2 regions of the Pseudomonas parafulva genome follow, and region 2 is predicted to be linked to the other one. Evidence: riboswitches for the same ligand, from Rfam matches in the RefSeq annotation. Region 2 holds a riboswitch; the other holds the start of a gene.
The links. Region 2 has a riboswitch for cobalamin ahead of cobO (cob(I)yrinic acid a,c-diamide adenosyltransferase). Riboswitches for the same ligand answer to the same signal wherever they lie in the genome.

Region 1: linked by a shared signal. The riboswitch ahead of cobW (cobalamin biosynthesis protein CobW) and the one ahead of cobO (cob(I)yrinic acid a,c-diamide adenosyltransferase) in region 2 are both predicted to bind cobalamin.

The regions. Positions count from the first base shown of each region.
Region 1 covers NZ_CP019952.1:2,227,028-2,231,234, reverse strand. The annotation lists gene cobN (cobaltochelatase subunit CobN) at 1-1,286, opposite strand, end outside; gene cobW (cobalamin biosynthesis protein CobW) at 1,290-2,357, opposite strand; cobalamin riboswitch at 2,457-2,670, opposite strand; gene B2J77_RS10060 (ATP-binding cassette domain-containing protein) at 2,961-4,207, shown strand, end outside.
Region 2 covers NZ_CP019952.1:3,436,020-3,440,226, reverse strand. The annotation lists gene B2J77_RS15430 (C40 family peptidase) at 1-76, shown strand, start outside; gene B2J77_RS15425 (PQQ-dependent sugar dehydrogenase) at 83-1,399, opposite strand; cobalamin riboswitch at 1,553-1,773, shown strand; gene cobO (cob(I)yrinic acid a,c-diamide adenosyltransferase) at 1,893-2,504, shown strand; gene B2J77_RS15415 (cobyrinate a,c-diamide synthase) at 2,501-3,796, shown strand; gene bluB (5,6-dimethylbenzimidazole synthase) at 3,787-4,207, shown strand, end outside.

The DNA of each region.
Region 1 (4,207 bases), 1.2 Mb from region 2:
AACTGGGTACCGCTCTCGGGCAGCTCGCTGACCGGATAGCCTTCAGTGCGCAGCGCACGCAAGATATTGAGCGCCGCAGCCGGCGTGTCCAGGCCCACGCCATTGCCGATGCGCCCATCGCGCGTGGGGTAGTTTGCCAGGATCAACGCCACGCGCTTGTGCGCATTGGGCTGGCGCGCCAGGGTCACCCAGCGCCGTGCCAGCTCGGCCACAAAATCCATGCGCTCGGGGTGGGCGCGGTAGCACACCACATCCGATTGGCTGCGTTCGCTGTGCCAGGCCATGTCCTTGAAGCTGACCGGCCGGGTGATGATGCGGCCGTCCAGTTCCGGTAGCACGATGTGCATGGCCAGGTCACGTGCGCCGAGGCCCTGCTCGCTGGCCTCCCAACCCGGTTGGTTGTCCTGCGCGCAAATGGCCTGCAACACGGGTATGTCTCGTCTTAGGGGGCGCAGGTTAGGACGCTCCGGGCTGGACAGGGCGAAACCCGTGGTGTTGAGCACAACCTCGGCGCCGACCATGTCGAGCCATGCTTCGACCTGTTCCAGGCAGGCGCTTTCCTTCAGGCTGGCCACCGCAATCGGCAACGGGTTCAAACCTGCTGCCTGCAGGCGCTGGCAGAACACATCGATGAAAGCCGTGTTCGCTGCTTGCAGGTGCGAGCGATAGAACAGTATCGGCGCCACCGGATGATCGGCATGCCAGTGCGGGTACCAGTCCTCCAGCGCCCCACTGCCCACCTGAGGGTGGTAAACCGTCGTGCGAAGCAACGCCCGCGGCTCGGCCCAGGGATAGTCACGGTCCAGCCACTGACTGGCAAGGTAGTAGAACAGATTGAGTGCGTTGGCCTTGCCACCCTGGCGAAGGTAGTGCCACAACTGCTCGGCTTGCGCCCCCTGCACGGACCCAAGCCCGGTCAGTTCCGGGTCGGGACGGTCGTCGCCGGGCACCAGAATCACGTGCACGCCGCGCTCGGCGAGCGTAACCAACTGTTCCACACCGTAGCGCCAGTACCCCACGCCGCCGTGCAGCGACACCAGGATGACCTTGGCGTGCTGCAAGACCTGATCGACATAAAGGTCGACCGAAGCGTGGTTCTGCACCTGCATGGGGTTGGCCAGGCGCAAGCTGGGATAGTCGCCGGGCAGCTGCTCGGCGCTGTCGGCGAGCAAGGCCAGGTGCGAATCCCCGCTGCAGAGGATGACCAGTTCGGCTGGCGTCTGGCCGAGGTCGGCAATGCTGTCGTCGGGCACGAAGCCGCCGGGCTGGGTCCGCAGCAGGTGCATGGGTCAGGCGCCCAGAGCGTGGCGCAGACGCGCTTCGAGCTGGGCGGGGTCAAGGTCCTGACCGATCAGCACCAGGCGCGTGACGCGCGGCTCTTCGGCGCGCCAGGCGCGGTCGAAGTGCTTGTCGAAGCGCGTACCTACCCCCTGGATGAGCAAGCGCATCGGCTTGCCAGCGATGGCGGCGAAGCCTTTGACGCGCAGGATGCCGTACTCGACCACCAGTTGGTTGAGCGCCTCGATCAGCACCCGCTCATCGGATTCGGGGAGGTCGATGGAGATGGAATCGAAGGCATCATGGTCATGGTCGTCATGGTCATCGCCGTCGTGATGGGCATCGTGGTGGGTCGGGCGGGCGTCGATGTGCTGCTCGGACTCGGCGCCCAGGCCCAGCAACACCTCCAGCGGCAACTTGCCACTGCTGGCTTCGATGACTTTGACAGCCGCTGGCAGCTCTTCGGCGACCTCGGCACGCACCTTGGCCAGGCCATCGGCATCGATCAGGTCGGCTTTGTTCAACACAACCAGGTCGGCGCTGGCCAGTTGGTCAGCGAACAGCTCGTGCAGGGGGGACTCGTGGTCCAGGTTCGGGTCCAGCTTGCGCTGGGCGTCGACCTGGTCCGGGTAGGCGGCGAAAGTGCCTGCGGCAACGGCGGGGCTGTCGACCACGGTGATCACCGCATCGACGGTGCAGGCGGTGCGGATCTCAGGCCATTGGAAGGCTTGTACCAGCGGCTTGGGCAACGCCAGGCCGCTGGTTTCGATCAGGATATGGTCCAGGTCGCCGCGGCGCGCCACCAGTTCGCGCATCACCGGGAAGAACTCTTCCTGGACGGTGCAGCACAGGCAACCGTTGGCCAGTTCGTACACCCGGCCATTGGCCTCTTCCTCGGTGCAGCCGATGCTGCACTGCTTGAGGATGTCGCCATCAATGCCCAGCTCGCCGAATTCGTTGACGATCACGGCGATGCGCCGACCCTGTGCGTTGTCGAGCATGTGGCGCAACAGGGTAGTCTTGCCCGAGCCCAGGAAGCCGGTGACGATGGTAACGGGGAGCTTGGCCAGTGTTTTCATGTTGCAGTGCCCTTGGCAGAATGGCGCGGGCATGCAGGACGAGCGCCGCCGACCAGACAGGCCAGGCATGTTCGCCACCGGATCACCCCGCCCGGTTTAAAGTCGAAAACGTTGCGAGGCAGGTCTCCTGGCTTGCACCTGCGCCAGGCACGGTCATCAGGACCGGGCTTGGGGGAAGACGCCTTCCCGCGCTTGGCGCAGTGGCAGTGTCGACCCATCAATGGTGCCTACAGTTGCGGGGGCAGCCGCGGCTTGAACCGCGTTCCCGTCTTAGCTCCGGCCTGGCCGGAGAACCTCGAACGGCCAAGGCTACGCAGTGGCTGTCGGGTGGTCAACCGTTGTCGAGGCTGTGGGGACCCGCACTGCTGCCAGACGGCGACCTTCGTCCCGCCCTCGCCCTCGCCACCCACGAATAAAGTGCAAGGCAGTACCCTTTCTCTTCATCGCCTGCCCGCTTTACGCGCTGACCATCCTCCTCTACCCTTCCCACTTCCCCTTCATGAGGTATTCGTCCAATGCGCCATTGATGCCGCCGTCTGCTTGACGGCCAGTCTTCACTTTCCGGTCGCCACCGGAAATGTCGCGGCATTTGTGGAGTTGCACATGACGACTACGTCTATCCTGACGCTGGACAGCGTCACCCTGGTCTTGCCAGATGGCAGGCCACTGTTCACCGATCTCACCCAGACCTTCGACACTACCCGGACCGGCCTGGTAGGCCGCAACGGCGTGGGCAAGACCCTGCTTGGCCAACTGCTCGCTGGCCGGCGTTCACCCAGCAGCGGCACGTGCCAGCGCTTGGGCCGTGTCCATCTTGTCGATCAACAGGTGATCGACACCAGCAAGACCGTGGCCGATCTGGCCCAGATGGGGCCCTTGATCGCAGCGCTCGAACGGATCGCACTCGGCAGCGTGGAGGCGGCTGACTTCGACACCGTCGGCGAGCGCTGGGATGCGCCCGAGCGCCTGCGCGCCCAGCTGCACCGCCATGGCCTGGGCCACCTGGACCTGCAACGCCCTGTCCATACCCTGAGCGGCGGGCAGGCCATGGGCGTGGCGCTGATTGGCGCCTGGTTGAGCGAGGCCGACTTTCTCATACTCGATGAACCTACCAACCACCTGGACGACCACGGTCGCACGCAGTGGCTGGCGATGATGCAAACCTGGAACCGCGGCTTGCTCGTGATAAGCCATGACCGTTCTCTACTCGAGCACATGGACTGTATCCTCGAACTGTCAAGCCTGGGCCTGAAAGCCTATGGCGGCAACTTCAGCCACTATCAGGCACGAAAGCGCTGCGAGACCACGCAAGCTGTGCAGCAGTTGGCACACCTCAAGCGCTCCCAGCAGCAGCAAGCCAGAGCCCAGCTACAGCAACGCCAGGCACTGGACAAAGCCCAGGCCCGGGCGGGGCGCAAGGCCAAGGGCGTGAACCAAGCCAAGATCCTGCTCGATCACCAGCAGCAAGGCGGCCAGGCGACGCTTGGCAAGCAGCGCCGACGCCATCGGGCGGCCGGGCAACAGCTGATCGACAGGGTGCGGGACGCTGCGCAAGCGGTCGAAAGAGCCTGCGAAATTACCGTGCACACGCCAACGCTTGAGCCCAATGTCCAGCGGCAGGTGGTACTGCTGCAAGCCTTGCGCCTGCCGCATGGCACACAAGTACCCATCGACCTCAGCCTGCGCCAGGGCCAACGTTGTGCCCTGACGGGCGTCAATGGCAGCGGCAAGAGCACACTGCTGAAAATGATCGCCGGCCAGTTGCCAGCGCCTGCAGGCCACCTCAAGGTCACAGACCAAACGGCGCTGCTCGACCAGCACTGCAGCGTGTTGTCGGCCGACGTAAGCGC
Region 2 (4,207 bases):
AAACAGCTACTGGGCCAAGGCCTACCTGCAGGCCAAGCGGGTCATCCCACAAGGGCACCTGGCCCAGAACCCCTGAGCCCGATCACCGAGCTTTGCTGACGCGCCAGATGGTATTGCCCACATCGTCAGCTACCAGCACGGCCCCGTGGCCATCCAGGGCAACCCCCACGGGGCGGCCCATGGCTTGGCCGCTTTCATTCAGGAACCCATCGAGCACGTCCATGGGCTTGCCCGACGGCTTTCCCGAGGCGTCGAAGGGTACGAATATCACCTTGTAGCCGCTGTGGGGCTTGCGGTTCCAGGACCCATGCTGGCCAATCAATGCACCTGCCCCAAAACGCGCCGGCAACACACCCGGCCCGGCGAAGGCCAACCCCAGTGAAGCGGTATGCGGCCCCACGGCGTAGTCGGGTACCTGTGCCTGGGCGACCTTGGCAGGGTCCTGGGGCTGCACGCGCTCATCCACGTGCTGGCCATAGTAGCTATAGGGCCAACCATAGAATCCACCTGCTTGTACCGAAGTGATGTAATCCGGTACCAGGTCGCTGCCGATTTCGTCACGTTCGTTGACTGCGGTCCAGAGCGCGCCACTGTGAGGCTCCCAGGCAAGCCCGTTGGGGTTGCGCAGGCCGGTGGCGAACAGGCGGTGCTTTCCGGTGCTGGGGTCGATCTCCCAGATCGCGGCGCGCCCCTGCTCCTGATCGAGGCCGTTTTCACCCACGTTGCTGTTCGAGCCCACGGTGACATAGAGGCGCCGTCCATCGGGGCTTGCGATGACATTCTTGGTCCAGTGGTGATTCAACGGGCCGGCTGGCAGTGAGGTGACCACCTCTGCCGGACCGGTTACTTGGCGTGCACCGGGCTGGTAGTGAAAACGCAGCAGTTTATCCGTATCGGCCACGTAAAAATCGGTGCCTACCAGCGCCATGCCAAAGGGTGAGTTCAGCCCGTCGGCAAAGGTATGGCGGATTTCCGCAACGCCGTCCTGGTCCGCGTCGCGCAACAGGGTAATGTGATCAGGGCTGGGCACGGCGGCCCCCGCGCGTGCCATGACCCGCTTCATGGCCCATCCGCGGATACCCTTGGCGTCTTCGGGTTTGGCAGGTGCGTTGGTTTCTGCCACCAGCACGTCGCCATTGGGCAGCACATAGAGCCAGCGCGGATGGTCGAGGTCACCGGCAAAGCGCGACACCTGCAACCCGGGTGCAGCCTGGGGCATGCGTCCGGCGGGCCAGCCGACGGCTGGCGCGATGTTCACGGTGGGTAGCAGGGTTTTGGCAGGGGAGGGCAGCTGCGGTGTGGGGCCGCTGCCGTCGGCCACCGTATAACGCGCCCTTTCGCCGCAGCCACTCAAACCCAGGCTTACAACAAGTACAACAGGCAGTGCCACGCGGTTCATGGTCGGCGTCCTCGGCAGGTTCTATTGATTCAGAGGGTAGGGAATGCCGCGGGTTCATTCGCACAGGCGGCAGGGGCTGCATCGGCGGCTCGGCGATCGCTGCTGTGCCGCCAGGCGAGCCGCGTCGATTGACGCTCCGGGTGCAACCCTCTAACCTTCGCGCGTGTTTCAGGTGCCCCGCCAGCCACGTCTGGCCAGGGTGAAACTGGGAAGTCGGTGAGCGCCCGCAGGGTGCGATTCCGGCGCTGCCCCCGCAACGGTAGGTGAGAGACGGCCGCGCAGGGCCACTGGGTACGATCCCCGGGAAGGCGCGCAGGTCAGGGCCAGTGGCCCGCTCATGAGCCCGGAGACCGGCCTGATACTGCCAACGGCATCACGGAGGGTGATGCGCGGTGCACTCTGGCTTTGGCCAATGCCCCTGCGCGCGCTCCGTTTGCCTGCCCATTCCCTGACACGGCGCTCGATCGTGGTGTCAGCCAGCGGAGAACTTCCCATGAGCGACGCCACCGAGCGCGACGAACGCCATCTGGCACGGATGCAGCGCAAGAAAGCGGTCATTGACGAGCGCATTGCCAACTCCCCTAACGAATGCGGCCTGCTGCTGGTGCTCACCGGCAATGGCAAGGGCAAGAGCAGCTCGGCCTTCGGCATGCTGGCCCGGGCCCTGGGCCACGGCATGCAGTGCGGCGTGGTGCAGTTCATCAAGGGCCGCAACAGCACCGGCGAAGAGCTGTTCTTCAGGCGCTTTCCCGAACAGGTGCGCTACCACGTGATGGGCGAGGGCTTCACGTGGGAGACGCAGGACCGCCAGCGTGACATTGCGGCGGCAGAAGCGGCGTGGGCCGTCTCCCGGCAACTGCTGCAGGATCCTGCGGTGCAGTTCGTGGTGCTCGACGAGCTCAACATCGCGCTCAAGCACGGCTACCTTGATCTGGACCAGGTGCTGTCGGACATCCAGGCCCGCCCTCCCATGCAGCACGTCATCGTCACCGGTCGCGCGGCCAAGCCTGAAATGGTCGAGCTGGCCGACACCGTGACCGAAATGGGTATGCTCAAGCACGCGTTCCAGGCCGGTATCCGTGCCCAGAAGGGCGTCGAGCTGTGAGCCAGGCCCGCCATTGCCCCGCCGTTCTGATTGCCGCACCGGCCTCTGGCCAAGGCAAGACCACGGTCACTGCCGCGCTGGCGCGCCTGCACCGGAATCTGGGCCGCAAGGTGCGGGTGTTCAAATGCGGGCCTGACTTTCTTGACCCCATGATTCTCGAACGTGCCAGCGGTGCACCCGTTCGCCAGCTCGACCTGTGGATGATCGGTGCCGAGGAGAGCCGCCGGCTGCTCTGGGAGGCGGCAGGTGAAGCCGACCTGATCCTCATCGAAGGGGTGATGGGGCTGTTCGACGGCACCCCTTCGAGTGCCGACCTGGCGCGTCACTTCGGTGTGCCGGTGCTGGCGGTGATTGATGGTACGGCCATGGCCCAGACCTTTGGCGCGCTGGCCCTGGGCCTGGCGCGTTATCAGCCGGACCTGCCGTTTGCCGGAGTGTTGGCCAACCGGGTGGGCAGCCTGCGTCATGCGCAACTGCTCGAAGGCAGCCTGACGGAGGGCCTGCGTTGGTATGGCGGCTTGTCCCGCGAGCGCGGCATCGAACTGCCCAGCCGTCACCTGGGGTTGGTGCAGGCCAGCGAGTTGAACGACCTGGACGCACGTCTGGACGCTGCTGCCCAAGCATTGGGCGCCAGCTGCGATGCCGCGTTGCCACCGGCCGTCACCTTCGAGCCGGCCGATCCGCTATCCGCCCAGGCTACCTTGGCGGGTGTACGTATCGGTGTAGCCCGCGACGAAGCCTTTGCCTTTCTCTATGGCGCCAACCTGGACCTGTTGCGCCGTCTAGGCGCACAGGTGCAGTTTTTCTCCCCCCTGCATGATGCGCAGCTGCCCGAAGTGGACAGCCTGTACCTGCCCGGCGGTTACCCCGAGTTGCACCACCATGCCCTGGCGCGCAATACCTCAATGTGCCAGGCCATCCGCGCCCATCACGCCCAAGGCAAGCCACTGCTGGCCGAATGCGGCGGCATGCTGTATCTGCTCGACGCGCTGACCGACGTGGCCGGGGACAGGGTCGAGTTGCTCGGGTTGCTGCCAGGTGAAGCGACCATGCAAAAGCGCCTGGCGGCCCTGGCCCTGCAAGCGGTCGAGCTGCCCGAGGGCACACTGCGCGGCCATACCTACCACCACTCCCTGACCAGCACTGCGCTCAAGCCGCTGGCACGTGGGTTGAGCCCCAACGGCGGGCGCGGCAACGAAGCCGTGTATCGGCTGGGCCGCTTGACCGCGTCCTACGTGCACTTCTACTTCCCCTCCAACCCGGAGGCGGCCGCAGCGCTGCTTTGCCCATGAGCGAGCATGCGTTCAGCGACCAGGAGCGTGCCGCGGTCTATCGCGCCATCGGCGAGCGGCGCGACATGCGCCATTTCGTTCAAGGCGAGGTGGCGCCGCAGGTCATGACACGGTTACTCAGCGCAGCCCACCAGGCACCGAGCGTGGGCTTGATGCAGCCATGGCGGTTCATCCGCATCACCGAGCGGGCCTTGCGTGGGCGCATCCAGGCACTGGTGGAGGCCGAGCGGGCGTTGACTGCACAGGCGCTGGGCGAGCGCTCGGACGAATTCATGAAGCTCAAGGTAGAGGGCATCAACGATTGCGCCGAACTGTGGGTCGCCGCCTTGATGGACAACCGTGAGCCCCACATTTTCGGGCGCCGCACGCTGCCTGAGATGGACTTGGCCTCGCTCGCCTGCGCCATCCAGA